2 regions of the Stenotrophomonas sp. YJH_SMC_82 genome follow, and region 1 is predicted to be linked to the other one. Evidence: riboswitches for the same ligand, from Rfam matches in the RefSeq annotation. Region 1 holds a riboswitch; the other holds the start of a gene.
The links. A riboswitch is a leader RNA that binds a small molecule or an ion and turns the genes downstream of it on or off. The one in region 1 is predicted to bind glycine.
Positions count from the first base shown of each region.

Region 2: another riboswitch for glycine. It lies ahead of gcvP (aminomethyl-transferring glycine dehydrogenase); the one in region 1 lies ahead of AC5P53_RS02010 (trimeric intracellular cation channel family protein).

Region 1 covers NZ_JCAFSE010000001.1:432,903-447,200, forward strand. The annotation lists gene AC5P53_RS01970 (retropepsin-like aspartic protease) at 1-844, opposite strand, end outside; gene AC5P53_RS01975 (response regulator transcription factor) at 951-1,658, shown strand; gene AC5P53_RS01980 (sensor histidine kinase) at 1,691-2,989, shown strand; gene AC5P53_RS01985 (MarR family winged helix-turn-helix transcriptional regulator) at 3,062-3,562, shown strand; gene AC5P53_RS01990 (DNA alkylation repair protein) at 3,559-4,299, shown strand; gene AC5P53_RS01995 (DUF6616 family protein) at 4,347-4,685, shown strand; gene AC5P53_RS02000 (hypothetical protein) at 4,776-5,033, shown strand; gene AC5P53_RS02005 (3-deoxy-7-phosphoheptulonate synthase) at 5,328-6,401, shown strand; gene AC5P53_RS02010 (trimeric intracellular cation channel family protein) at 6,664-7,281, opposite strand; glycine riboswitch at 7,364-7,469, opposite strand; glycine riboswitch at 7,483-7,572, opposite strand; gene AC5P53_RS02015 (GIY-YIG nuclease family protein) at 7,613-7,888, shown strand; gene AC5P53_RS02020 (nuclear transport factor 2 family protein) at 8,033-8,464, shown strand; gene AC5P53_RS02025 (hypothetical protein) at 8,468-8,884, shown strand; gene AC5P53_RS02030 (NAD(P)/FAD-dependent oxidoreductase) at 8,977-10,257, opposite strand; gene AC5P53_RS02035 (NYN domain-containing protein) at 10,381-11,160, shown strand; gene AC5P53_RS02040 (glutathione S-transferase family protein) at 11,273-11,893, shown strand; gene AC5P53_RS02045 (primosomal protein N') at 11,990-14,167, opposite strand.
Region 2 covers NZ_JCAFSE010000001.1:1,146,391-1,160,688, forward strand. The annotation lists gene gcvP (aminomethyl-transferring glycine dehydrogenase) at 1-2,106, opposite strand, end outside; glycine riboswitch at 2,169-2,271, opposite strand; gene AC5P53_RS05085 (multidrug effflux MFS transporter) at 2,571-3,797, shown strand; gene AC5P53_RS05090 (siderophore-interacting protein) at 3,938-4,831, shown strand; gene AC5P53_RS05095 (hypothetical protein) at 4,915-5,307, shown strand; gene AC5P53_RS05100 (M2 family metallopeptidase) at 5,427-7,391, opposite strand; gene AC5P53_RS05105 (phosphoethanolamine transferase) at 7,983-9,632, opposite strand; gene AC5P53_RS05110 (phosphatase PAP2 family protein) at 9,629-10,396, opposite strand; gene AC5P53_RS05115 (ArnT family glycosyltransferase) at 10,508-12,211, opposite strand; gene AC5P53_RS05120 (response regulator transcription factor) at 12,343-13,056, shown strand; gene AC5P53_RS05125 (sensor histidine kinase) at 13,043-14,298, shown strand, end outside.

The DNA of each region.
Region 1 (14,298 bases):
GGATCAGCGCCGGCCGGCCCTCCAGGCCGATCGCCTTGAACACCGGCAGTTCGCTGATGCGGACCTCCATCGACGGGTGCTGCCAGCCGCCGCCGGTCATGCCGGGCAGGGTGTACAGCCAGGTTGCCTGCTTGCCGCCGCCCAGGCCTTCGGTGCCCTTTTCACGCACCCGCACCCGCGCGTCGCTGCCGTCGGTGCGCAGCCCCAGTGCGCGGGCGGCTTCGGCGTTGAGGACGGTCTGTGCGGCACCGGTGTCGACCACGGCGATGGCGTCCACCGCAGGCGCGCCCAGTGCAAGCGTGATGAAGCCGAACTGGCGCAGGCCGCCAGTGCGGCCGGGCAGCGCATTGGGCTGGCAACCCGGTCCTTCCAGGTTCAATCCGCCGGGTGTCCACAGCGCCAGTTGATTGCGGCCGAAGTCCCAACGGGTGTCCCAGCGCCCGGTCAGATCGTTGCCGATCAAGCCGTCGATGGCTGGATCATCATCCTTCGGCAACGATGACAGATCGACGTTCATGGCTTCGGCCTGCAGCTGCCAGCTGCCCAGCTGCCAGGACGTGCTGCGCATGCGCTGCAACCGCGCCGAAGCTGCACTCGCCCCTTGCGCCTGTGATACCTCTGCATCCGCATCCTCCAGGCCATAGCGCCGCACGACGCGGGCATCGACCAGCGTTGCCCCGGCGGCACTGTCGACCACGAAGCGCAGCGGTTCGGCGCGCCCGTCCAGCGAGACGGCCACCGCCGGATGACCGCCCTGCATCCACATCGGCAGGATGTGCGCGGCGGCGTTGGAGGCGAGCGCAGGCAAGGGAGCGGCGAACAGGGGCAACAGGAAGAGGCGCAAGGGAAGACTCCGCAGTGATCGTGGGTGACCATTGGCGCACGGCGGCGTATCGCCGGAATATCGGCGTTGATACCGTCCTGATACACAGGTGCTGGATACTGTCCGAATGAGTACTCCCATCCGTGTCATCGTCGTCGACGACGATGCCAGCATCCGCGACGCCATCGCCGACCACCTGCTGCTGCACGGCTACCAGGTACGCCTGGCGGCGGATGCGGCGGCACTGGACGTGCTGCTGCAGGCCGAACGACCGGACCTGATCATCCTCGACTGGATGATGCCCGGTGAGGATGGGCTGTCGGTCTGCCGCAGGCTGCAGGCGAGGGCGATCCCGATCCTGATGCTGTCGGCGATGGGGGCTGCACCGGACCGCGTGATCGGCCTGGAGATGGGCGCGGACGACTACCTGGCCAAACCCTTTGATCCGCGTGAACTGCTGGCGCGGGTACGCGCACTGCTGCGCCGTCAGGACAAGCTGCGCACGCAGGTGGCCAGCGAACTGCGGTTTGATGGCTGGCGATTGCTGCCCGACCAGCGTCGCCTGTTCGCACCGGACGGTGCCGAGCTGGTGCTGAGTCGTGGCGAGTTTTCCCTGTTGCTGGCGCTGGCCGAACGTCCCGGGCGGGTGCTGGGGCGTGAGCAGCTGCTGCAGTTGAGTCGCGGAGAAGCCAGTGACAGCGTGGACCGTGCCATTGACCTCGCGATCAGCCGCCTGCGCCGCAAGCTCGGGCAGGCCGCGTCCGGGGCAGAAGCCCTCGTGCAGACACTGCGCGGGGAAGGGTATCGCTTCGACGCTGAGGTACAGGTGCTGTGAGCAGCCGGTGGTCGACCACTCGCTGGATCGCGATGCTGGCGCTGGCCAGCCTGCTGCTGGCAACCCTGGCCAGCGTTGCAGTGGTGGGTTGGATGCCCCGGCCCGCGCCGCCACCGATGCGGCTGGACCATGCGATGCAGGTACTGCGTGGGGAACAGGCGCCGGCGTCACTGGGATTGCGCAGGGCGACGCAGGACGCGCCCCCCCAAGGTAGCGCCAGCGACTGGCTCGCGCAGCTGGCGGCCGCGCAGATGGGCATGCCGGCCGAGGATGTACGCCTGGCATGGACGGGGCAGGGCAGGGCGCCCGATGTGCAGGTCATCGAGGGTGGCGCGGTACTGGACGCCTCCGGTCGTGCTGGCGTGCTGAAATCACAGGCCGCGCTGCTGACCGCGATGCAGTGGCCGCCGTTTGAACTGGGGATGCGCCAGGCCGACGGCCGCTGGCGGGTGGTCGGCAGCGACCATAGTGACCTGGCGGCCTGGCGCCGCCAGGTGATGCTCGCCCTGTTGGGCGGTGCGATCCTGCTGGCGCCGTTGGCGGCGTGGGCGTCGATCCGGTTGGGGCGCCCGCTGCGGCGCCTGGCCGAAGCGAGCGCACGCGTCGACCTGCAGGCCGAGTCGCCATTGCCCGACGATGGCCCACGCGAAGTGCAGATGCTGGCCGCCGCGATCAGCACCGGTCGCGAACGCCTGCGGGTCCAGGCACAGGACATGACCCATATGCTGGCGGCAGTGGCGCATGACCTGCGCACGCCCCTGACCGGCCTGCGCCTGCGCGCCGAGTTCGCTCCCGCACCACAGGCCGCCCGGATGGTGGCGGACATCGAACGCATGGACGCGATGATCGAGCAGGTGCTGGACTATGCACGCGGCGAGCTGCAGCCCTTGCAGATGCGCTCGCTGGATCTGGCTGCCCTGCTGCAGGAATGCCTGCAAGGGGCGCTGCTGCGCGGGGTCGACATTTCGCTTCAGTGCCCGGATACGCTGCCGTGGCATGGCGATGCGCTGCTGCTCCGGCGCGCGGTCGACAATCTCATCGACAACGCCGAGCGTTACGCGGGCGCCGTGGAGCTGCATGTCGCCGTGTGGGGACATGGGGTGCAGCTGGATGTGATGGATCGCGGGCCGGGCATCGCCGAAGCTGATCGTGTCCGCCTGCTGCAACCGTTCCAGCGCAGCGAAAGCTCGCGCAGTCGCGCTACCGGTGGGACCGGGCTGGGACTGGCCATGGCCGCCAACGTGGCCAGGCGTCACGCAGGCGAACTGCAGCTGCTGCACCGCGAGGGTGGCGGGCTGATCGCGCGCCTGCTGCTGGGAAAGCTCCCCTGATATCGGCTGTGATTTACAGGTAGCGGCTATCCGGTGATATGATTAGGCGCCTAACCATATCGCGTTCGTGAGATGATCGAAGCCAAGCATCAGGCCCTTCTGGAGGAATCGCAGCGACGCGGCCACGCCAACATCGCGCAACTGCGCCTGTGCTTCCAGCTGCTCTCGTTGTCCTCGTCGATCGATCGCGACTGCGCCGCGCGGCTGGCACCGCATGGGCTCAGCGAGGGCCGCTTCGTCGTGCTGTTCCTGCTGCACGGGGCCGGTGGCACGCTGCCGCCGCACCTGCTGGCCGAGCGTGCCGGCGTGACCCGTGCCACCATCAGCGGCCTGCTCGATGGCCTGCAGCGTGAAGGCCTGCTGCAGCGTCGCAGCGATGACGGGGATGGCCGCCGTCTGCAGATCGTATTGACCGCACCGGGAAAGCGCTTGGCCGAGTCGTTGTTCGAGCAGCACACGCAATGGATCAGCGGCCTGTTCGACGGCCTGGATGCGGGTGAACAGCAGCAGCTGTCGCAGCTGCTGCACAAGGTCTGGCAGCACACGGACGGCGGGCGGGAATCGGCAGCATGAGCACGCCCGTTCCTGCGCAAAGGCTGCATGCACTCAACAGTGGCAGCGCTGCTGCCACCCATCTGGCCGAATGCCTGGCCGTGGATTTCACCGCGCTGCTGCAGGTGGTGGCGCCTGCCCTTGAGCCGGAATCGCTGCAATGCATGCGCGATGCCTCAGGCAAGGGCATCACCCAGCGCATGGCGCTGGCGGCGCGGTTGCTGCACGAAGCCGGACAGGGGGAGCCTGCGCGCTGGCAGGCGCATGCGTCAGACACGGTGCGTGGCTGGGCCTGCTACCTGATCGGCGGCGACGCCGACGCGACGCTGCCGGCCAAGCTGCAGGCGATGCGGCCACTGGCTGACGACCCGCACTTCGGCGTGCGCGAATGGGCGTGGCTGGCGCTGCGTGCCGACATTGTTGCCGCACCACTGCAGGCGCTGGAGTACCTGCAACCATGGACGCAGGAAGGATCGCCGTACCTGCGCCGCTTCGCCTGCGAAGCGCTGCGCCCGCGCGGCGTGTGGGCCACACATGTCGCGCTGTTCAAGCGGCAGCCGGAACTTGCAGAGGCGATGCTGGAAGCACTCGCCGACGACCCGGAGCGCTATGTGCAGGACTCGGTCGGCAACTGGCTCAATGATGCCGGCAAGACACAGCCGCAGTGGCTGCGTGCGCTGTGCGCGCGCTGGCAACAGCAGCACCCTGGTGATGCCAATGCCTACATCCGCAAACGCGCCATGCGCTCGCTCCGGTAGTGCCGGCCGCTGGCCGGCAACCCCCAAACCTTCAAGGAAGAAGCAGCATGTCGCACACCTTCATCGAGCTCTATACCGCCACCCCCGCCTGGACCACGCTCCAGCCCGAGCAGCGGAATGCCTTCTTCGCCCGTATCGGTGCAGGCATGCAGCAGTTCGATCCGGTCCGCATCACACTGCTGGCGATGGGCCGCATTGCCAGGGGCGTACAGCACGGCAGCGATGAGCAGTTCTATGCGGTCTGGCGCTGTGCAAGCCGCGCGGACGCCGATGCGCTGGTGGCCGGCATTGCCGCCACCGGTTGGCATCAGTACTTCGCCACCGTCAACGCCGTCGGCGCAGACGATGGGATGGGGCAGCACCTTGCCGACCTGGCCGCCTTGTAGCAGCGTCTCCGTACGCGCATGGCACATGCGCCTGTCACCCGGACGCGGTAAACAGGACATTGCCCATGTCCATCCGCAGGGAAGTTGATCATGCAGAGCACGCTCCAGGTCACGCTGTTCGGCCCGCTTGGCGACAGCCCGGCATTGCAGTTGCCGGGGCGGGAAGGGCCGTCGGTGGCCATCCCGGAGGCGGCCCTGCGGCGGTTGGTCTCCGACCTCTACACCGCCCGTTCCCTGCTCAATCCCGAGCAGCTGGACGAGGCCAGGCAGGAGCTGGACCGCGTGCTGGAGCGCTGGGCCGACATCCACGAAGGCCTGTTGCTGGACGTGGAAGTGCATGGCAAATGAGCGGCTTTGCGTGGCTGCTGCCGCGTGGGCAGCGCCGGCGCGCGCCTCGCTGAACCGCACCCGCGGTTGCGGATGAAACATTTTGCACTGCGCAAAAGCTGTGCTATCAATACACCCCATGAACGCAGCCGCCACCCGCTTTTACTGGTATTACTTTCCGAAGCCACTGGCGGAGGAAGGACTGCGCTCATCCTGAAGAAAGCTTCAGACGCATTCCCGAAAGCCGCCAGCGAACCTGGCGGCTTTTTTCATGCCGCCACGCTGGGGACCCCAACGTTCCGGAGATCTCCTGCAATGCCCCCGCACACCGACGACCTGCGCATCCGCACCATCGAACCGCTGACACCGCCTGCCCAGCTGCTGGCGATGCTGCCCTGTGACGATGAAGCCTCCGACACCGTCAGCGCCTCGCGCGCGGCCCTGCACCAGATCCTGCACGGCCGTGACGACCGCCTGGCAGTGGTGGTGGGCCCGTGCTCGATCCACGACCCGAAGGCCGCCATCGAATACGCCCAGCGCCTGAAGCCGCTGCGCGACGCGCTGGCCGGCGAACTGGAAATCGTCATGCGTGTGTACTTCGAGAAGCCGCGCACCACGGTGGGCTGGAAGGGCCTGATCAACGACCCGGACCTGGACGGCAGCTTCAGGATCGACAAGGGCCTGCGCATCGCACGCGGCCTGCTGCGCGACATCAACAAGCTCGGCCTGCCGGCCGGTGTCGAATTCCTCGATGTGATCTCGCCGCAGTACATCGCCGACCTGGTGGCGTGGGGCGCGATCGGCGCGCGTACCACCGAAAGCCAGGTGCATCGTGAGCTGGCCTCGGGGCTGTCGTGCCCGGTCGGCTTCAAGAACGGCACCGATGGCAACGTCAAGATCGCCGCTGACGCGGTGGGTGCGGCGTCCAACCCGCATCACTTCCTGTCGGTCACCAAGCAGGGCGGCACCGCCATCGTGTCGACCACCGGCAATCCGGATTGCCATGTGATCCTGCGTGGCGGCAAGCAGCCGAACTACGACGCCGGCAGCGTCGCCGACGCCTGCCAGGTGCTGGCCAAGGCCAAGCTGCCGACGCGCCTGATGATCGACGCCAGCCACGCCAACAGCCTGAAAAACCCCGAGAACCAGCCGAAGGTGATCGAAGACATTGTTGTTCAGCTGGAAGACGGCGAACAGCGCATCGTTGGCGTGATGATCGAGAGCCATCTGGTCGGTGGCCGCCAGGAACTGGTGGAAGGCCAGCCGCTGGTTTACGGGCAGAGCATCACCGATGGCTGCATCGACTGGGACACCACCGTGACGGTGCTGGAGCGTCTGGCTGCGGCCGTGCGCGCCCGTCGCGACGTGAAGGTGTCCGAAGCAGCCTGATCGAAGCCGCCTGAGTGCGGCACGTGTGTGGATGGCGGCCAGCGCCTGCGGGGGTGCGGCCGCGATCAGGGCCGGTCGGAGTTGGAGGCCGGCCCATCTGCACCGGCGATGCGCCTGGCGCTGCGCATGAGCGACAGCGCCAGGTACATCGCCGGGGTGGTGATACCGCTTCCTGTAGCGTCGAGCCATGCCCGACCTGCGCGCGAAGCGCGTTGGTTTCCTGCAAAGAGCAGTCGAGCATGGCTCGACTTTACGAAGAGGCTCAATGCACTTCGTCGTGGTACACGAACTTCGGCATTTCCCAGCGGTAGTGGATCGCCAGCAGGCGCAACGCGAAGCCGCCGCCGAGGCAGCACAGGATCGCGGTGGCATCGGCCACGCCCCAGTGCAGCAGCAACAGATAGGCCGCGCCGGTCAGCAGCGCGATGATCGCGTACAGCTCCTTCTGGAAGATGAGTGGCACCTCGTTGCAGAGGATGTCGCGCAGCACCCCGCCGAACGCGCCGGTCAGCATGCCGGCGATCAGCACGATCGGCATTGCATGGCCGGCTTCGCGCGCGATCGAGCAGCCGATCAGGGTGAAGGCGATCAGGCCCAGCCCGTCGAGCACCAGGAAGGTGCGGCGGAAGTGGTGCATCCAGCGCGCCACCCAGGTGGCGATCAGCGCCGCGCACACGGTGAAGCCCAGGTACTCGGGGTGCTTCACCCAGCCCAGCGGGTAGTGGCCGAGCAGGATGTCGCGCAGTGAACCACCCCCGAGGGCGGTGACGCAGGCGATCATGACCACGCCGAACAGGTCCATGCGGCGGCGGCCGGCGGACAGTGCGCCGGTCATGGCTTCGGCGGAAATGGCGATCAGGTAGATGATGGACAGCAGCATGGGACAGGCTCCGGGCGCGGTGGGGCCGGCCATGCGCGACCACCGCCACTGCCTGCGCAATGACGGGATGACGATGACCGGTGCCGCTCCCGCTGTCCTTTTGCCTGAGAGTTCAGCGGCATGGGCCGCGTGCCCCTTCGGCGGATCGCCCCGGGCATGCCCGGTGACCTCTCTCCAGCTCGGCGAGTCGAATGCATGGTTGGTGGGATTCCAGCCCACCGGCCTGAGCGATCATGGGAGCCTGCGCCTTCGGCGGGCGCCAGCGCGGCGCCTCTCTCCTGCATTCGGGTGCCAGTATATCCGCTGCAGTGCAGCACGGCATAATCCAGGCATGGCCTCGTCCGTCCGCCCGTGGTTCCTGTACCTGCTCGAATGCCGCGATGGCAGCTATTACGCCGGCATCAGCACCGATGTGGAGGCGCGTTTCGCCGCCCACCAGGCCGGCAAGGGCGCGCGCTACACCCGGGCCCGGCCGCCGCTGCGCGTGCTGGCCGTGCGCGAATACCCGGACCGGGCCGCCGCCTCGCGGGCCGAGTGGCAACTCAAGCAGCAGCCCCGCGAACGCAAGCTGGCCTGGCTGCAGGCAACGGATCCTGCGCTTCTGTAGAGCCGAGCCCACGCTCGGCTGTTGTTCCGTCTGCCCGATGCGGGAGCCGAGCACGGGCTCGGCTCTACAGTAGATCCACGCCCTGCGTGGATGGGCTACCCGGTCCATGCGATGATCGCCCCGCGCCCAGAGCTGGAGACCCGGATGTCCACGATCGCCCTGCTATTCGCTCTCTCCGCAGCAACGAGCCCTGCCGCCGACCCCGCCACGATCGCGGCCATCGAAGCCACCTGCCACGACCACGTCGATGGCCAGCTGGAGGCCGATCCGCAGCGCGTCGCCCGTTCGCTGCACCCGGACCTGGCCAAGCGCGCGGTCCTCGGCGATACACCCGACGAGCGCCTGGGCCTGCGCCGGATGTCGAAGGAAGAGCTGGTCTCGTTGACGAAACAGGGCGCGCTGAAGACCCCGAAGGATCAATGGGATCGCCGCTGCACGGTGCTGGACGTGACCGGCAACGCGGCCTCGGTGCGGCTGGAAACCCCGTGGTTCGTCGACTACTTCCACATGGGGCGTTTCGACCAGCGCTGGGTCATCGTCAACGCACTGTGGTACCCGAAACCGAAGGCGCACTGAGCGATGCGTGCCGCCGGCAACGCATGGATCTCCGTCGTCGTGCTGGTCGCCGGCATCGCGCTGCTGCCTGGCCTGCTGTATCTGCTCGGGCTGGCATTGGTGGACGGTCGGCCGAAGCCGGCCGACCGCGCGCCCAGTGGTGTGGCTGCGTGCAGCGGTGAGCCACGGGCGGGATACCAGCCGATGAACCCCTGGCGCTTCACCGCCCAGTTCTTCGACAAGGACGGGATGAAGAACAAGGTGCCTGAAGTGGAGCGGGAGGCCTTCTGGATTGCCCGGCGCCACCTGTGGCGGCAACCTCGGCGCGGCATGCTGCGCTGGCATCTCAGCAGCACCGCGTTGGCGATCTGGATCACCCGGCATTGGAGTACCGCGCAGATTGCGGACACCGCGAGGAAGGAGGACTTCTGCCGGAAGTAGATCCACGCCATGCGTGGATGGCGCTCCATGTTTGTTGACGGGGTCAGAGCCCTTTCCCGCGGAAAGGGATCCGACCCCTGTTGCGTGCGGCCTTACCGCCTCGGCCGCCGGTCGTCCTGATCATCACCGAAGATGATGCGCGCGCTGCGTTGGTAGCTCCAGTACGCGACCGCCCAGTTCAGCAGCACCACGATGCGGTTGCGGAAGCCGATCAGGAAGAACACGTGCGCGGCCAGCCAGAACCACCAGGCCAGCACGCCGGAGAGCTGCAGCCGGCCCAGGTGCACGATCGCGGCCATGCGGCCAATGGTGGCGAGGTTGCCGTAGTCGGCGTACTTGAACGGCCCCGGTGCCGCCTTGCCATGCAGGCGCGCGCGGACCACCTCGGCCACGTACTTGCCCATCTGCTTGGCCGCGGGCGCCACGCCGGGAACCGGCTTGCCGTCGGCCTGGCTCAGTGCGGCCAGGTCGCCGGCCACGAACAGCTCCGGGTGATCGGGCAGGGTCAGGTCCGGCTGCACCTGCACGCGGCCGGCGCGGTCCAGCGGCACGTCCAGCGTGCGCGCCAGTGGTGAAGCGGCCACGCCGGCGGCCCAGACCACGGTGCGGGCCGGCACGAACTGCTCACCGAGCTTGAAGCCCTGGCTGTCGATGTCGCTCACCGGGGTACCGGTCAGCACTTCCACGCCCAGCTTTTCCAGCTGGCGGCGCGCCTTCAGCGAAAGCACTTCCGGGAACGAGGACAGCACGCGCGGCCCAGCCTCGACCAAGCGCACCTTGGCGCTGGCCGGATCGATGTGGCGGAATTCGTTGCGCAGCGTGTGGCGCGCGATCTCGGCCAGCGTGCCGGCCAGTTCGACGCCGGTGGGACCACCACCGACGATGGCGAAACTCAGCCACGCCGCCTTCCTGGTCGGGTCCGGTTCGGCCTCGGCACGCTCGAACGCCAGCAGCAGCTTGCGGCGCAGCGCAATGGCATCGTCCAGCGTTTTCAGGCCGGGGGCATCTTCGGCCCACTGGTCGTTGCCGAAGTAGGCGTGGGTAGCGCCGGTGGCCAGCAGCAGGCTGTCGTAGTCCAGCGTGCTGCCATCGGCCATGCCGATCTGCCGTGCCTGCTTGTCGATGGCCACCACTTCGCCGAGGCGGACTTCCACGTTGCGCTGGTGGCCGAGGATGTGGCGCAGCGGTGCGGCGATATCCGGCGCGGACAGGCCGGCGGTGGCCACCTGGTACAGCAGCGGCTGGAACAGGTGATGGTTGCGGCGGTCGACCAGGGTGATGCGTATGCGCTCGCGGGCCAGGGCACGGGTGGCCCAGAGACCGGCAAAACCGCCGCCGACAACGACCAGGTGGGGAACGCGCTCGCGACTCATCGACTCACTCCAGTGGGGGCATTGGGGGAAGCGCCTGGCATCTTCGCACGGCGGCCACCTGTCACGTCAGCGCCTGGGTGGATCGGCGATACTCGGGTTCAGGCAACCGCCCGCGAGGAATCCATGAGCGAACCGGAAAAGCGCATCGCCCTGTTGATCGATGCCGACAATGCGCCGGCCTCGAAGATCGACGAGGTCCTGGCCGAAGTCGCCCGCTATGGCGTGGCCAACGTGCGCCGTGCCTACGGCAACTGGAAGAGCCCGCGGTTGAAGGGCTGGGAAGCGGTGCTGCACGAATACGCGATCCGCCCGATCCAGCAGTTCGCCTACAGCAAGGGCAAGAATGCGTCGGACATGGCGATGGTGATCGATGCCATGGACCTGCTGTACGCGCGCAACCTTGATGGCTTCGCCATCGTGTCGAGCGATGCCGATTTCACCCCGATGGTGATGCGCCTGCTGACCGACGGCGTGAAGGTGTATGGCTTCGGCGAAAAGAAGACGCCGGAACCGTTCGTCAACGCGTGCTCGAAGTTCACCTACCTGGAAGCGCTGGGCCAGACCCACGCCAGCGTGCCGGATGCCGAGCAGGCATCGAGCGAACAGGCATCGAACGAGCCCGTCGCCAATGATGATGCACGCCCGCGCAAGAGCGGGGCGGAGATGCGCAGCGACACCCGGCTGGTGAAGATGCTGCGCCGCGCGGTGTCCTCGGCCGAGGGCGAGGATGGCTGGTCGCACCTGGGGCCGGTCGGCAGCCAGATCGGCAACCAGGCCTCGTTCGATCCGCGCAACTATGGCTACGGCAAACTCAGCGATCTGCTGGCGGCGATCGGCCTGTTCGAGCTGAAGAAGGACGGCAAGTCGTCCTACGTGCGCGCGCTGCCAAAAAAGAACCGGTAGTGCCGGCCGCCGGCCGGCAGCGCGCAGGCGCCCGATCCCGCATCCTGCACGCACATCTCCACTCCAATCAGGCGTATCGTTGCCGCTCGCATTGCCAGCAAGGAAAACCCGCATGTTGAAGATCTGGGGCCGCCGCAATTCCAGCAACGTCCGCAAGGTGCTGTGGTGTGCCGAGGAGATCGGCCTGCCGTACGAATCCATCGAAGTCGGCGGCAGCCATGGTGGCACGCAGACGCCGGAGTACCAGGCGATGAATCCCAACGGCCTGGTGCCGGTGATCGAGGACCACGGCCTGCCGCTGTGGGAATCGAACACCATCGTGCGTTACCTGAGCGCGCGCTATGCGCTGGGCACGCTGTACGCCGAGGACCCGATGGAGCGCGCGCAGGCCGAAAAGTGGATGGACTGGAGCACCTCGCGGATGGCGCCGCTGTACAGCGACCTGGTCTGGGGCATCATGCGCACCGCGCCGGCCGACCGTGACGAAGCGCGCATCAGCGCGGCCATCGTCCGTGCCGGTGACTACCTGGCGATGGCCGATGCCACCCTGGCCACGCAGCCATGGCTGTCGGGCGGGACGTTCGCGATGGGCGACATTCCGCTCGGCTCGCTGGTGTACGCCTGGTATGAACTGCCGATCCAGCGCCCGGACCTGCCGCACCTGGCCGAGTGGTATGCGCGCCTGCGTGAGCGACCGGCCTACCAGCGCGGCGTGATGTCGCCGCTGACGTAAGCGAAGGCGTCCGGGGTCAGAGCCCTTTTCTGCGAAAAGGGATCCGACCCCAGGGCATCGGGGTCGGATCCCACCCGACGGGTGGGCTCTGACCCCTCAATAAAGATCCGTTGGATCCACATCCAGCGACCAGCGCACCTTGCGTGCTTCCGGCAGCGCGTACAGCTGCGGAACCAGTTGCGAAAGCACGCCATGCAGCGGCGGCCGCTGCACCGCAGACAGCAGCAGCTGCGTGCGCTGGTAACCGGCCCGCCGCGGCATCGGCGCCGGCATCGGCCCGTAGGCCTCGACCACGTTCTGTTCGCCCAGCAGGTGCCGGGCTGCCAGCAGGAATGCATTGGCATGCTCCACCTGCTGCGCTTCGGCGCGCATCAGCGCCAGATGCGCGAAGGGCGGGAATCCGGCCGCCTGGCGCTGGTTCAACTCGGCTTGCGCGAACGGATGGTAGCCACCGCTCACCAGGGTTTCCAGCAGCGGGTGCCCGGGGTGATGGGTCTGCAGCCAGACCTCGCCCGGGTCGCGCGCACGTCCCGCGCGACCGGCCACCTGGATCAGCTGCTGCGCCAGTTTTTCGCTGGCGCGGAAGTCGGCCGAGAACAGGCCCTCATCGATACCCACCACCACCACCAGGGTCAGCTTGGGCAGGTCGTGGCCCTTGGCCAGGATCTGCGTGCCGACCAGGATGCCGGGCTGGTCGCCCAGTTTCGCCAGCTGCTGTTCCAGCGCGTCGCGCCGTGAGGTGGTGCCGCGGTCGATGCGCACCACCGGGAAGTCGGCGAAGGCCGCAGTGAGATGTTCTTCCAGGCGTTCGGTACCGATGCCCTGCGGTTGCAGCGCCAGGCTGCCGCAGGCCGGACATGCCAGCGGCGCCGGTTGCCGCGCGCCGCAGTGGTGGCACTGCAGGCGACGACCGCCACCATGCACGGTCATCGGCGCATCGCAGCGCTGGCATGGCGCGGTCCAGCCGCAGTCGTGGCACAGCAGCACCGGTGCGTAGCCGCGGCGGTTCTTGAACACCAGCACCTGCTGGCCACGCTGCAGATGCTCCCCGATGCCGGCCAGCACATCGGCCGAGAGGCCGTCATGCAGCGGGCGCTTGCGTACATCGAGGATGCGCACGCGCGGTGGCCGCGCATCGCCGGCGCGCTGTTTCAGGCGCAGGTGGGTGTAACGCCCGGCGTAGGCGTTGTGCAGGGTTTCCAGCGAGGGCGTGGCACTGCCCAGCAACACCGGAACGCCCAGCGACTTGGCCCGGACCAGGGCGAAATCGCGCGCGTGGTAACGGATGCCGTCCTGCTGCTTGTAGCTGCCGTCGTGTTCCTCGTCGACGATCAGCAGGCCGGCCTGGGGCAGCGGCGTGAACACCGCTGAGCGGGTGCCGACGATGACGCGCGCTTCGCCGCGTGAGGCCGCTGCCCAGACGCGCGCGCGCTCGTTGTCGTTCAACCCCGAGTGCAGCGCATGCACGGCGATGCCGAGGCGGCCACGGAAGCGTGCCAGGGTCTGCGGGGTCAGGCCGATTTCCGGCACCAGCACCAGCGCCTGCCTGCCCTGCGCCAGGCAATGGATGATCGCCTGCAGGTAGACCTCGGTCTTGCCGCTGCCGGTCACGCCATCCAGCAGGAACGGCTGGAAGCCGTCGGCGGCAGTGATCGCGGCCACCGCCTCGGCCTGGTCCGGGTTGAGCGTGGGACCGGGCAGTGGCTGCGCGTGTTGGGGGGCCACGCTCAACGCAACCCGCTCGGCCAGCCCGCGCTTGGCCAGGCTGCGCGCGGCGGTGCGCCAGTCCTGCATGCGTTCGCCCAGCACGTCCTCATCCACGATGGCTTCGGCCAGCAGCTCGGCCAGTTGCCGTGGACGGCTGCCGGCGCGCAGCTTTTCACGCTGGGCGTGGCCTTCGGTGGTCAGCTGCCAACCCCAGTGGTGTGTGTCGGGCAGGACCTCGCCATGGCGCAGCGGGCCGGGCAGGGCGGTGCTCAGCACCTCGCCCAGTGGCGCATGGGTGTAGCGCGCCAGCCATTGCAGGCTCTGCCACAGTTCCCCCTGCAGCAGCGGCTGCGGGTCGCACCAGGCCAAGGCCTGGCGCAGTCCCTGGCCGTCGTCGGTCTGGCCGTGCCCCACCACCACACCGACCAGCTCCCGGTTGCCGAACGGCACCTTCAGGCGGCAGCCGACCGCGACCGCCGGTGCATCGCCCTCCGGCGACAGGTAGTCGAACAGGCGGGGCAGGGGGACAGGCAGTGCGACCTGCAGGGTCGGAATCGGTGAAAGCATCGGGCCAGTGTAACGGGCCATGCGCGCGCGAACGGCAGCAGCGGGAGCGGCGGGGCGGCGCCCGTTGAATCATAAATGTCACCTAAATATCGGTGTCCATTGGAGATTCAGTCTTATCCACATGTTCTGTG
Region 2 (14,298 bases), 710 kb from region 1:
CTTGTGCAGATTCAGGTGCGAAACGTCCGACCCCCACTTGCCCGGCTTGGCCACGCCGACCAGGGCATTCATGTTGGCACCGTCGGTGTACACCTGGCCGCCGTGCTTGTGGATGATCTCGCAGATCTCCACCACCTCTTCCTCGAACACGCCGTGCGTGGACGGGTAGGTCATCATGATCGCGGCCAGGCGGTCGCTGTACTTCTCGGCGTTGAGGCGGATGTCCTCGACGTCGACGTTGCCGTTGGCATCGGTCTTGGTCACCACCACCTTCATGCCGCACATCTGCGCCGAGGCCGGGTTGGTGCCGTGCGCCGAATCCGGGATCAGGCAGATGTCGCGGTGGCCTTCGCCGCGCGAGCGGTGGTAGGCGCGGATCGCCAGCAGGCCGGCGTACTCGCCCTGCGCGCCGGAGTTCGGCTGCAGGCTGACCGCGTCATAGCCGGTGCATTCGACCAGCATCGCTTCCAGCGTGTCGATGAGTTCCTTGTAGCCCAGCGCCTGGTCGGCCGGCACCAGCGGGTGGATCTGCGAGAACTCCGGCCAGGTCACCGGGATCATCTCGGCGGTGGCGTTGAGCTTCATGGTGCACGAGCCCAGCGGGATCATCGTGCGGTCCATCGCCAGGTCCTTGTCGGCCAGCGAGCGCAGGTAGCGCAGCAGTTCGTGCTCGCTGTGGTGGGTGTTGAACACCGGATGGGTCAGGAACGCGGACTGGCGCAGCAGGCCGGCCGGCAGTGCGTCGGCGGTGCTGGCATCCAGCGCATCGATGTCGGCCTGCGCGCCGAACACGGCGGCCAGCGCGACCACGTCGCCGCGGGTGGCGGTCTCGTCCAGGCTGATGCCGACCGAGTCGCTGTCGATCGCGCGCAGGTTGTAACCGGCGGCGCGTGCCTTGGCGTGGATCTCATCGGCATGCACGCCGGTGATGTGCAGCGTATCGAAGAAGTCGCCACCGACCTGCACGCCGGCCTCGCGCAGCGCGGCGGCCAGGATCGAGGCCAGGCGGTGGGTACGCCGGGCGATGCGGGTCAGGCCTTCCGGGCCGTGGTACACGGCATACATCGAGGCCATCACCGCCAGCAGCACCTGTGCGGTACAGATGTTGGAGGTGGCCTTCTCGCGGCGGATGTGCTGCTCGCGGGTCTGCAGGGTCAGGCGGTAGGCCGGGTTGGCCTGGGCATCGACCGAGACGCCGATCAGGCGGCCCGGCATCGAGCGCTTGTAGGCGTCGCGGCAGGCCATGAATGCGGCGTGCGGGCCGCCGAAGCCGAACGGTACGCCGAAACGCTGGCTGTTGCCGACCACGATGTCCGCACCCCATTCGCCCGGGGCGGCCAGCAGGGTCAGCGCCAGCAGGTCGGTGGCCACGGCCACCAGGCCGCCGCGCGCGTGCACGGCCTCGACCAGCGCCTTGTAGTCGCCGATCTGGCCGAAGGTGTCCGGGTACTGCAGCAGCAGGCCGAAGGCTTCTGCTTCCAGTGCCTCGGCCGGGGTGCCGACGCGCAGCACGATGCCCATGGGCTCGGCGCGGGTACGCAGCAGTTCCAGGGTCTGCGGGTGCACGGCGTCGTGCACGAAGAAGGTGTCCGACTTCGACTTGGCCGAACGCTTGGCCAGGGTCATCGCTTCAGCTGCGGCGGTGGCTTCGTCCAGCAGCGAGGCGTTGGCGATTTCCATGCCGGTGAGGTCGGCGCACAGGGTCTGGAAGTTGATCAGCGCTTCCATGCGGCCCTGCGAGATCTCGGCCTGGTACGGGGTGTAGGCGGTGTACCAGGCCGGGTTTTCCAGGATGTTGCGCAGGATCACGTTCGGCGTGTGGGTACCGTAGTAGCCCTGGCCGATGAAGCTGCGCAGCACGGTGTTCTTGTCGGCGATCGCACGGATCTTCGCCAGTGCCTGCACTTCGGTCATCGATTCCGGCAGTGCCAGCGGCGCCGGCGACTTGATCTTGGCCGGTACGATGGCATCGGTCATCGCATCCAGCGACGCGTGGCCGACGACGTCGAGCATCTGCGCGATCTCGGCATCGTTGGGGCCGATGTGGCGCTCGACGAACGCATTGTGGTGCTCGAGCTCACGCAGGGAAGGGGTGTTCTGGGACATGGCGAAGGATCCGTCAGGAAAGGGCACACGCACGGGCACAAGCCGCCGGTCGGCGGTCTGCGGGGCGCCCCTCTGTCCTTTTGCCTGAGAGTTTGGAAGCGCGGAAAACCGCGGCTTCGTGCCCCTTCGGCGCCGGATCGAACCGGTCTCTCCAGAGTTGTGTTACGGGTGGTATCGGGCCTGAGCGATTACGGGCGTTGCGCCTTCGGCAGCGGTGTTCCGCTTCTCCCACCGTGTTGCCCGCCGATTATAGCCCGTTGCGGGCGCGCCAGCCGCCTGCGGGCCCGGCCGCGGCGCCTGAATGGCCGATGGCCCGCCCGTGCGTTTTGTGCACTGCTGCATGGCATCAGGCGCAATCCCCACCTATGATGGGCGGATACCCGAATTCATCTGGCGCCGTCCCTGCTGCAGGGGACTGGCGCCCGCCGTGCGTGCCGCGCATGGCCCTGCCGGACGCCTTCTCCATGACCGCCGCTGTTGCTCCTTCCACCCGCCGCATGGCCCTGCTGCTCGCCGGCCTGGCCATGTTCGGTCCGTTCTCGATCGACACCATCTTCCCCGCGTTCCCGCAGCTGGCCCAGCGCCTGGCGGTGGACGAGGTGGCGGTGCAGCAGACCATCAGCGTGTACCTGCTGTTCTACGGCCTGATGAGCCTGGCACACGGCCCGCTGTCCGATGCCTGGGGCCGCAAGCGGGTGATCCTCGGCGGCCTGGTGGTGTTCGTGGGCGCCTCGGTCGGCTGTGCGCTGTCCACCGATCTGACCACGCTGCTGGGGTTCCGCGCCCTGCAGGGCCTGTCCGCAGGCGTCGGCATGATCGTCGGCCGCGCGGTGATCCGCGACCTGTACCACGGTCACGACGCGCAGCGGCTGATGAGCCAGGTGTCGATGCTGTTCGGCATCGCCCCGGCGATCGCGCCGATCATCGGTGGCTGGATCCTGCTCAGCGGTGCTGGCTGGCCGCTGATCTTCTGGTTCCTGGTGGTGTTCGCACTGGTTCTGCTGGCGGCCACCGCCCGCTACCTGCCGGAGACCCATCCGCTCGAAGCGCGCGTTCCGTTGTCGCCGCGGGTGCTGATGCGTGATTACGTGCGCATCGGTTTCAATCCGCGCTTCCTGCGCCTGGCGCTGGCCGGCAGCATCGGTTTCGGTGGCATCTTCCTGTACATCTCCTCGGCACCGGTGTTCGTGATGCAGCACCTGCACCTGGGCGAGGGCGGTTTCGCCTGGCTGTTCATCCCCACCATCGGCGGCATGACCACCGGCTCGTTCCTGTCCGGGCGCATGGCCGGGCACACCACGCCCACCCGCCAGGTATCCATTGGTTTCGGCCTGTGCGCGCTGTCGGTGCTGCTGAACGTCGGCTACGTGGCGCTGGCGCCGCAGTTCGTGCTGCCGTGGGCGGTGCTGCCGATCTTCCTGGGTGGCATGGGCATGGCGCTGATCTTCCCGATCCTGGCGCTGGCGGTGCTGGACATGTACCCGCACCAGCGCGGCCTGGCCTCGTCGCTGCAGGCCTTCGTGCAGCTGATGATCAGCACCGTGGTGGCCGGCGTGGTGTCGCCGCTGCTCAGCGCCAGCCCGCTGCACCTGGCGTTGGGCCAGGCTGGGTTCTTCGGCGCCGGCTTCGTGTTCTGGTACTGGGAACACCGGCGCGAACGCGCGGCGCAGGCAGCCTGCACGGGTCACTGAGCAGCGCGCAGGGGTAGGGCAGGCTACGACGCCCGCAACGCTTGCGACGGGAAACCGCCGGACTAGGCTGGGCACTCCAGCCAGCCGGTGCACAGGTGCACGACAGCCAGCCGATCCACTGTCGTTGCATGAGGTTCCCCATGGCTGCGCAGCAGACCTACCGCCTGTTCGAGGTGGCGCTGAAGGAGCGCCGCGTTCTTTCCCCTTCCCTGGACCGCATGGTGTTCACCGGTGCCGAAGTGGCGCGGATGACGACCGGAGGGCCCGACCAGCGCATCAAGGTGTTCTTCCCCTTGCCCGGCCAGGAGGTGCCGCAGGTCCCCAGCGGCGAGGACTGGTACCCACGCTATCGGGCCCTGCCGGACGATCAGCGCCCGCCGATGCGCACCTACACCCTCCGCCAGCTGCGTGCAGAGCAGGGCGAGGTCGATGTTGATTTCGTGCTGCATGGCGAGACCGGGCCGGCCTCGCGATGGGCCATCCATGCACGGCCGGGCGACCGCGTGGTGCTGCTGGCCCCGGATGCCGACTGCGCCGACAGCAGCGAGGGCTGGGAATGGAAGCCGCCGGCCGGCGTTGGCCAGGTGCTGCTGGTGGCTGACGAGACCGCGCTGCCGGCAGTGGCCGGCATTCTTGAGGAACTGGCGGCCAGGGTGGATCCGCCACGTACGCTGGCCCTGCTGGAAGTGGCGCAGGCCGGTGATGCGGTTCGCCTGAAGGCGCCGGCCACGGCCGAGCTGGTCTGGTTGCCGCGCGGGCGGGCGGCGTACGGGGCGCCCCTGTTGCAGGCGGTGCAGGCGCGCCTGGCCGCCTCGAGCGTGGTCGCTGGCGAAGAACTGGAAGAGATCGACGTTGACGCGCAGATTCTCTGGGAACAGGCCGATGCCAGCGTGGCCGGGCCGCTGTATGCCTGGGTGGCAGGCGAGGCGGGAGCGGTGATGGCGATCCGTCGCCATCTGGTCCGCGAGTGCGGGCTGGACCGCCGCACGATCACCTTCATGGGTTACTGGCGGCACGGCAAGGTGCTGGACTGACCTTGCTGGATCGAGCGCGCGTGAAGCGGTGCTGCGCGTGGGGTGCGCTATCCTTGCGCCCCCTTTCGCAGCGGTACCGCACCATGTCCACCAGCTCCAAGACCCGCCGCGACCAGCGCCGTCGCCAGGAAAAGCAGGCCGCCAACAAGGCCGCTGCCCAGGCCTCGCCGGTGGAGCCACATGCGGAACTGCGCGACGCGCAGCGCACCCTGCTGGCCGGTGTCGTGCGCCGCGATGGCGAATGGGTGCTGGGCATGGACGGCCGTATCGCCGGCCACAGTGACTCCGCCGCGCAGGTACTGGCGCTGATCATGCAGGCCGGTGAACTGCACGAGCGCAACGGCACGCCGGTGCGCCTGATGTACTCCGATGCGCTGCGCGGCGCCGCACAGGCCGAAGCGAAGGAAAAGGGCCAGACCTTCGAGGAGTTCAAGGCGGACCTGGCCGCGGCGATGGCGGCGAAGAAGGACAGCTGACAGGCATTCCGGTAGAGCCGGCCGCTGGCCGGCTGCCCGCGGGGTCTTCATCGCGTAGTTGCCGGCCAGCGGCCGGCACTACCAGGAAGGGGCGGATCCTTGCGGACCCGCCCCTTTTTTCATTTTGCCGCCGGGGCCGCGTTGGCCTGCCAGCCGCACATCTGGCCTTCGTTCTGCTGCTTCAGCCACTCGTTGACCGGCGTGAAGTACTCGATCATCGGGCCGGCATCGAGCTTGTCGGTGCCGGTCAGCTCCTTCAGCGTGGCCTGCCACGGCTGGCTGGCACCCTTGCTCAGCATCGCCCAGTATTTCTGGCCGGCTTCCTTGTTGCCGTAGAAGGTGCACTCATGCAGCGGGCCCTTGTAGCCGGCCGCGTCGCACAGGCCCTTGTAGAACTGGAACTGCAGGATGCGCGCCAGGAAGTAGCGGGTGTACGGGGTGTTGCCTGGCACGTGGTACTTCGCGCCCGGATCGAAGAACTCCTCGCCACGGGTACTGGCAGGCGCCACGCCCTGGTACTTGGCCTTCAGGTCCCACCATGCCTTGTTGTAGTTGTCGGCGGTGATCGAACCATCGAACACACCCCAGCGCCAGCGGTCGATCATCAGCCCGAACGGCAGGAACGACACGCCCGACAGCGCCATGCGCATCTGGTTGTTGATGACCGCTTCGCGGCTTTCGGTCGGCGTATCGACCAGGCCGATCGAGCTGAGGTACTTGGGGGTCATCGCCAGCACGATGGTGTCGCCGATCGCTTCATGGAACCCATCGTTGGCACCGCCCTGGAACAGCGGCGGCAGCGGGTTGTAGGCCAGGTCGTAATAGATGTGGCCCAGCTCGTGGTAGATGGTGGTGAAGTTCTCTTCGTTCGGCTTGATGCACATCTTGGTGCGCACGTCGCCTTCCATGTTCATGTCCCAGGCGCTGGCGTGGCAGACCACGTCGCGGTCGTCGGGCTTGATGAACTGGGTGCGTTCCCAGTACGACTGCGGCAGCGACGGCATGCCCAGCGACACGTAGAAGTCCTGCGCGCGTTCGGTCATCTGCTTGGCGGTGCGCAGTTCGGCCTCGCGCTGCGCCTTGTACTGTGCGGCCACGTTGGCGTCCTTGCCGGCCTTGGCCAGCGCCGCGCTCAGGTTGGTCTGGTACTGCTTCTCCAGCGCCGCGGTGATGTCCAGGCTGCCGGCGCCCGGGTACGGTTCCAGCTGGTCCCACAGGTTCGACCAGTCCTGCTGCCACATGTTGCCCAGCAGGTGCGCGGCGATCAGGCCGTTGCCCACTTCGGCCTTGTCCTTGCCGTAGGTCTTGTCCAGCTTGCCGCGTGCGTAGCAGTGCAGCTGCTCGTACATCGGCTTGACCTGTTCCCACAGGCGGTCGGTTTCCGGGCCGATCTGCTCCGGCGGCATGTCATAGCCGCTGCGCCACATCTGGCCGGCATCGGTGAAGCCCATGCCCTTGGCGCCTTCGTTCACCAGGCCGACGAACTTCTGGTAGTCGCCGCGCATGTTCTTGGTGGTGCTGTGCCAGCCCTGCCAGGCGTCGAGCTGCTTGTCATAGTCGCGGCTGCGTGCCAGCACCTGCTCCAGCTCGCCCAGCTGGCGGCAGGAGCTCGGATCGTTGGCATCGGTGCAGTACTTGCCGGCGCCATAGCTGCCTTCCATGCGGGTGGCGATCTGGGTCAGCTCGGCCAGCTTGGCCGGGTCGCGCGGTGCCGGCATCGACGACATCAGCTTCAGCAGGTGGATCGCGCGCTTGCTGTCCTCGCTCATCGGCTTGCCGTCGAACTTCGCAGCCTGTTCGATCCAGCTGTTGAGCTGCGTCAGCGAGCGCTCGTTGGCCTTGGCCGCGATGCGTTCCGAATCACTGTTGATGTAGGTGGAGGACAGCCACTGCGCCGAGGTCATCTCCGGGTAGGCGGCCTTGAACTCGGCATTGATGCGGGCCACGAACTGGTCGGCGGTTTCGCCGGCCGGGGCGTTGCTGCTGGTGGTATCGGTGCCTGGGGCAGCTTCCTTCTTGCAGGCGGCCAGGGCCAGCGTGGCGGCGGCGATTGCCGAGGCCAGCAGGAGATGACGGTGTTTCAAGGGCGGTCCTTGGGTGGTGAACGACGGCCGAAGGCTAGTGGGCAGCCGCTGCCTCCGCAAGTGGCGGAAGTCGGCCGGGCGGCGCCCGGCACCCGCAGAGGCCTTCAAGCAACGGCAAAGCCGAAGCAACAGCAACAGCGGACTATCCGTGGTTTGGCGGGGCGGTGTCGGAGTGCGGGGACGCCGCAAGTACGTCCGTGTAGGCTTGGCAGCCGCATCCATGCGGCTGACACCCCGCACTCCGACACCGCCCCACCTCTGACAGATTCCGTGTGCTGTCGGTAGGTGTCGACCTTGGTCGACACATCTGTCAGATATCGACAATCAAAATGGGGTCGGATCCGTTTTCCTACGGAAAACGGATCCGACCCCATCGGCATGTCCAACAGATCGCGGAAAACTGTCGAAGGCGGGGTGGGTCTGGTGGCGGGAGTGTCCGCGGCATGGATGTCGCGGCCAAGCCCCCAAGGATGGGTTTACGGCGTCTCCCGCCACCGGACCCACTCCACCATCCCACGGAATGCACGCTGTTGCTGTTGCTTCGGCCGTTGCCCCTGCAGGTGCAGGGCTGCAAGCCCTGCCGAACACTCCTCAACTCTCGCAGTTGGCGAACACGTCGCGGTCGCGTTCGTACAGCGAGGTCTTCACCTGCATCAGGCCCAGCACCGACGGGAACAGGTTGTCATGGTCGGTATACGCCGCCGAACGCTTGCGCACGCACTGCAGGTCCAGCCCACGGCTGCTGGCGAAGCCTGGCGAGAACCACATCGTCATCGGTACCCGGGTCTGCTCGGCCGGGGCGATGGCGTAGGGCACGCCGTGCAGGAACAGGCCCTTCTCGCCCAGCGACTCGCCGTGGTCGGACAGGTAGATCATCGCCGTGTCGTAATCCTGCATGCCCTGCAGCGTGCCGATGGTCTTTGTCAGGAAGTGATCGGTGTACAGCACGGCATTGTCGTAGCTGTTGGTGATCTCTTCGCGCGAGCAACGGCCAATGTCACGGGTATCGCAGGTCGGGGTGAAACGGCGGAATGCGGGCGGATAGCGCTCGAAGTAGGCCGGACCGTGGTTGCCCAGCTGGTGCAGCACCACCACCCGGTCGCCGGGCCTGGCGCGTACCTGGGTGGCCAGGTCCTGCAGCAGGATCTCGTCCATGCAGCGGCCATCGGCGCACAGGCCCGGCGTGGTGGCATCGGACAGCGACTGGAAGTCCAGGCCTTCGCACACGCCCTTGCAGCCGGACTGGTTGTCACGCCACAACGGTGCGATGCCGGCACGGTTCAATACGTGCAGCAGCGACTGGTGCGCGCGGATCTTCTTCTCGTCGTAGTCATGGCGGCCCCACGGCGAGAACAGGCACGGCAACGAAACCTCGGTGCTGGTGCCGCACGAATGCATGTCCGGGAAATTGATCACGCTGGCCTGCGCCAGTTCCGGGGTGGTGTTGCGGCCACCGTTGAGCCCCCAGTTCTGCGCACGCACGGTCTCGCCCATGACGATCACCAGCAGGCGCGGCTTGCTGGCCGGCGCGCGCGGGGTGGCCTTGGCATCGGTGCCGATCGGCAGCTTCGGGGCGCGCTGCACCGGATTGTCGCCACGCAATGCACGCGGCATGCCCAACAGGACATTGGCCGGTGTCGCGAGATAGCGCACTTCACGCTGGTTGCGCATCAGTGCCGAGACATCCTGGAACGAGATCAACGCGCCGCCGACAGCCGTCACTGCCGCCACCACCAGGAAGCCGACGCGCCAGAGCAGGCTGCGGCCCCAGCTGCGGCGGCGCAGCTGCACGCGCCACAGCACCACCATCGGCAGCACTGCCAGCAGCAGTACCGGCCACAGCAGCGATACCGTCATCAGCTCGCGGCTTTCCTTGGGGTCGGTCGCCAGCACGTTGCGCAGCATGTCCGCATCCAGGTAGATGTGGTAGCGGCTCATGTAGTGTGCGGCGAATGCGGTCACCAGCAGCAGCAGGCTGATCACCACTTTGGCGTTCCAGCGCCAGACCAGGATGCCCAGCAGCACGCCGTGCGCACCCAGCAGCAACAGCAGCAGCGACAGCGCGTAGCGCAGGCTGCCCGGATGGCTGGCCATCGCGCTGTGCCAGAACAGGCCGTTGCCGGCCACCGCGAAGAACAGGCTGGTGAAGGCGATCAGTGCTTCGGTGGACAGCTGTGGCCGCCAGTGGCGAAGACCCGCCAGTGCGGAAGGGCGGGCGGGGCGTTGGACCGATGCACTCATGCGTTTGCCTCCTGGCGGTTGGGACGGTCCAGCTGACGGCGGATCAGGATGCCTTTGACGATCAGGTACAGGCCGAGTGACAGCAGCCAACATATCAACGCGGTGGCAACATCATGCGAAAGGAAATGCGCGCCGCGCAGCTGCTGGCTGATGCCGAACACCAGGCCGGTGCCGAGGCCGATCCACAAGCCTGCCCAGCGCCATGACGGGCGCCACAGCAGGGCGAAATAGTACAGGCACAGCCACGCATAGCCTGCGCTGGCGTGGCCGGCAGGGAAGCAGGCCTGTGCGGCCATGCCGGCCGGGCGCTGCGTGAAAAGCCCGATATAGGGCTGATGGCCACCGTAGCGCAGCAGGTCCCAGGGACATTCCATCGGCACCAGGGTCTTCAGCAGGGAGATCACGCCCGTACCCAGCGCCATGGCAATTACGACATAAAGCAGCGCCCATCGCAGGGTGCGATCGCCCCCCTTGCGCCAGTGGTGCACGCACAACAGGATCGCGACCAGCGCCGCCGACGTGCTCAGCCACTTGCCGGCCTTGTGCACCACCGTGCGGGTGACCCAGGCGTCCTGCAACGCCCAGTGGCCACCTTCGAGGCGGAACAGGTGATCGGCCACCCATTGATCACCGCCGAAACCCATCAGCAGCGTAAACACGGGCAGACCGATTGCGACAGGCAGCCAGAAGTGAGTTACGGCGAATCTTGACGCCAGTGGTGATGTCGCAAGCGGCGCTGCCGCATCAATGGGACGAACGGGCATGCTGGGAAGGGGCGGTTCGGGAATCCGCGTTCATGCTCGTCACCTCGATGTCGGAGAAGGGTCGGACGCCCGTTCGCGCCGGGTTAATGAGTCCCCGGCGCGCGTCACCGTTCAGTCTTCTTCGGCGGTCGATCCGGTGCGCTCGGCGTGGCACTTCGGGTCCCAGGCCGTACCGGGAAGCAGTTGCCAACGATTCCTGTTGGCAATGCCGATGTCGATCACCTTGGCCGGGTCCACGCAGGGGCTCATCGCATCGTCCAGCACCAGCACCCAGCGCTTGCCCGGCGCCTCGGCCAGCCACGGGCCGGCGTCATGCCATTGTTCGGCCCACGGGCGCTTGAAGCCGAACTCGCGCACCGGCCGATCTGCCTGCAGCAGGTTCTGTTCGCGCCAGGCGACCAGTGCCAGCTCCGCGTCCGGGCCGATCCGCGCGCCCACCCGGCGCATCACCGCCGACGCTGATGCGTACGGATCCAGCGCCGGGATCAGCACCAGGCCGTAGAGCATCCAAAGCATGCCGTGGGTCAGCAACACCAGCGTTGCGGCACGTCGCACCCGCAGCCACACGATCAACGTGGCCAGGGCAATGGCAAAGGTCAGCAGGCCATCTCCCAGCACCGGCAGCAGCGAATCGGGCATCGCCCGTCGTTCCAGCTGTGCCAGGGCCCACGGATGTTCGGTCATCAGCATCACGCCGAGCACACCGGTGGCCAGCATCAGCACCACGGTGTAGCCGAACAGGTAGCGCCGCACGCAAAGCCGTCGCAGCAGGCCAGGCAACAGCGGGGCCACCGCCAGCGCCATCGCCGGCAGCATTGGCAGCACATAGACCTCGCGCTTGCCGGGGCTGGCACTGAAGAACACCAGCACCAGCAGCGCCCAGCCCAACAGCAGCCATTGCCGGCAGTCACCACGGCGGATGCGGCGCCACCAGGGTTTGAACAGCATCGGCAGCAACAGGCTGCCCGGCAGCCACAAGGTCAGGATCACCTGCAGGTAGTACCAGACCGGCTGGCGGTGGTGCCAGGCGTTGGCGTAGCGGGTGCCGGTCTGCTTGAACAGCAGTTCGTGGGCGTAGGACTGCAGGGACGCGCTGGGCTCATGCAGCAATGCCCAGCCCAGCGGGGCAAGCCACACCGCCACGCCCAGCAGGAAGGCCGGGATCAGCCACAGCAGCGTTGCCGGGTGCGGACCGTCCACGCTGCGCCCGCGGCGGCGCTGGTACAGCCACCAGCCGAACCACGGCAGCACCATCAGCAGCGGCAGGAACCCCACGCCCTTGGTCACCGTGCCGAGGCCAGCGGCGAAACCGGCCAGCCACAGCGCGGGCAGGTTGCGGCGCTCGCACAGGTGGCGCATCAATCCCCACAGGGCCACCGTGGTCATGCCGACCAGCACCATGTCGATCTGCGCGCGCTTGGCCATCAGGCCGAACTGCAGGGTGCAGAACAGCGCCGCGAGGGAGTACAGGGAATGCCGCGGCGACCACAGCCGCCGTGCCAGGTCCGACACCAGCCACAGGCTGAGCAGGGCGCCCAGCAGCGACGGCAGCAGGAACGACCATTGCCAGCTGCCGACCACCTCGTAAGCGGCCGCCTGCAGCCACATGAAGACCGGCGGCTTCTCCGCGTACAGCTCCACGCCCCGGTGCGGCAGCAGCCATTCTCCACTTTCGACCATGGTACGGGCCGCCAGCACGAAGCGCGGCTCGTCCGGCGGCTGCGGCTGGCGCAGGCCGATACCGGCGGCCAACGCGGCGATGATCAGCAGCCACAACAGGGGCAGGCGCCAACGGCGGGGCAGGGCTACGGGCACGGCAGGCTCCGGGAGCAAAACCGCCACTCTGACGTGGCTGGGGTAGGAAAGGCGTCGGAGCGGGCGCAGGGCGACCGCATTCCGACATGGTCGGCGCTACCATGGTACGAACTTCCGTGGATCTTTCGTGCATGCGTCTGTTGGTGATCGAGGACAACCGCCAGCTGGTGGCCAACCTGTTCGACTATTTCGAGTCGCGCGGGCACGTGCTCGACGTGGCCCCGGATGGCATCACCGGCCTGCACCTGGCAGGCAGCCACCCCTACGATGCGGTGATCCTGGACTGGATGCTGCCGCGCATGGAGGGGCCGGAGGTGCTGCGTCGCCTGCGCGCCGAGCACGCGTCGGAGGTGCCGGTGATCATGCTGACCGCGCGCGACGAGCTGCCGGACAAGATCGCCGGCTTCCGCGCCGGTGCCGACGACTACCTGACCAAGCCGTTCGCCCTGCCCGAGCTGGAAGTGCGGCTGGAGGCGCTGCTGCTGCGCGCGCAGGGCCGCAATCCGCGCAAGCGCCTGCAGGTGGGCGACCTGGTGCTGGACCTGGCGACCCTGGAAGCCCAGCGTGGTGGCCAGGTGCTGCACCTGTACCCGGCCTGCCGCAAGCTGCTGGAAGTGCTGATGCGCGCCAGCCCCGGTGCGGTCACCCGCCAGCAGCTGGAGTTCGCCCTGTGGGGTGACGAGCCACCGGATGGCGATCTGCTGCGCTCGCATGTCTACGAGCTGCGCCGCAGCGTCGACGGCCCGTTTGCCGACAAGCTGATCCATACGCTGCCGCGGGTGGGCTATCGGTTGGCGCTGATGGACGCTGCCGACGCAGGCAGGAATGCTGATGAGGGCGCGTAAGCCGGGGCCGCTGTACCGGCGGGTGGTGTGGTGGTTGCTCGGGTACCTGGCGCTGCTGTCGATTGCAGTGTTCAGTGTCGGCAACTACGTGCACGAACACGCCGAGCACGCCGCGTGGCGCGCGCTGCTCAATTCCGAACTGGACAGCATCGTCGAGCATGTCGAGCACGAACCTCACTATCGCTGGCAGGACTCGGACACGCTGAGCCTGTACCGCTTTGACGCAGTCAATCTGCCAGAGAGCCTGCGCTCCCTGCATCCTGGGTTGCATGACGGAGTGATGGTCAAGGGCCGCGAGACGGCGGTGATGGTCCGTGAAACGCAGTCGATGGGACGGGTGGCGCTGGCGCTGGACATCTCCGATTTCCATGACCTGGAACAGTTCGCCACGCGCTGGGTGATGCTGGCCGGGGTGATCATGATCTTCGTCACCGTGCTGATGGCGTCGTTCGGCATGGAGCGGATGGTGCGTCCGTTGAGCCTGCTGGCACAGCACATTGCCGGGCTGCGGCCGGGCGTGCAGGGCCAGCGTATCGAAGTCGATCCGCGCGGCAGCGCTGAGCTGCATACCATCGCCGGTGCGTTGAACGACTATCTGGACCGCAACGAGCAGTTCGTCGAGCGCGAGCGGGTCTTCATCAGCACCGCCAGCCACGAACTGCGCACACCGATCGCGGTGATGACCGGTGCTGCCGAGCTCGCGCTGGAGCAACCGGGCCTGCCCGAGCGCGCCCGCCAGCAGATGCAGCGGGTGTTGCGCACAGCGCAGAGCGTGGAGCAGCTGATCGAGCTGCTGCTGGTGCTGGCGCGTGATCCGGCACGCCTGGCCGCGCGTGCCGAGCGCATCGCCCTGGACCAGCTGCTGCCGGAGATCGTCGACGACCATCGCCACCTGCTCGGTGACAAGGACCTGAGCATCGGCATCCAGGCGGCGCCGGTGGATATCGTTGCGCCGATGGCAGTGGTGCAGGCGGCGATCGGCAACCTGCTGCGCAATGCCATCGAGAACAGCGGCCGCGGCCATATCGAGCTGCAGCTGAGTGCGTCGGCGGTGCTGACGCTGCAGGACCCAGGGCATGGCATGAGCCCGGAGGAGATTGCCGCCATCCACGCGCGCATGGCCCGTGGCGGACGCGCCGATCGTGGCGGCGGCATCGGCCTGGACCTGATCGCGCGGTTGTGCGAGCACCTGGGCTGGACCCTGCAGCTGCAGCCCTGCGAGCCGCGCGGAACGCGTGTCAC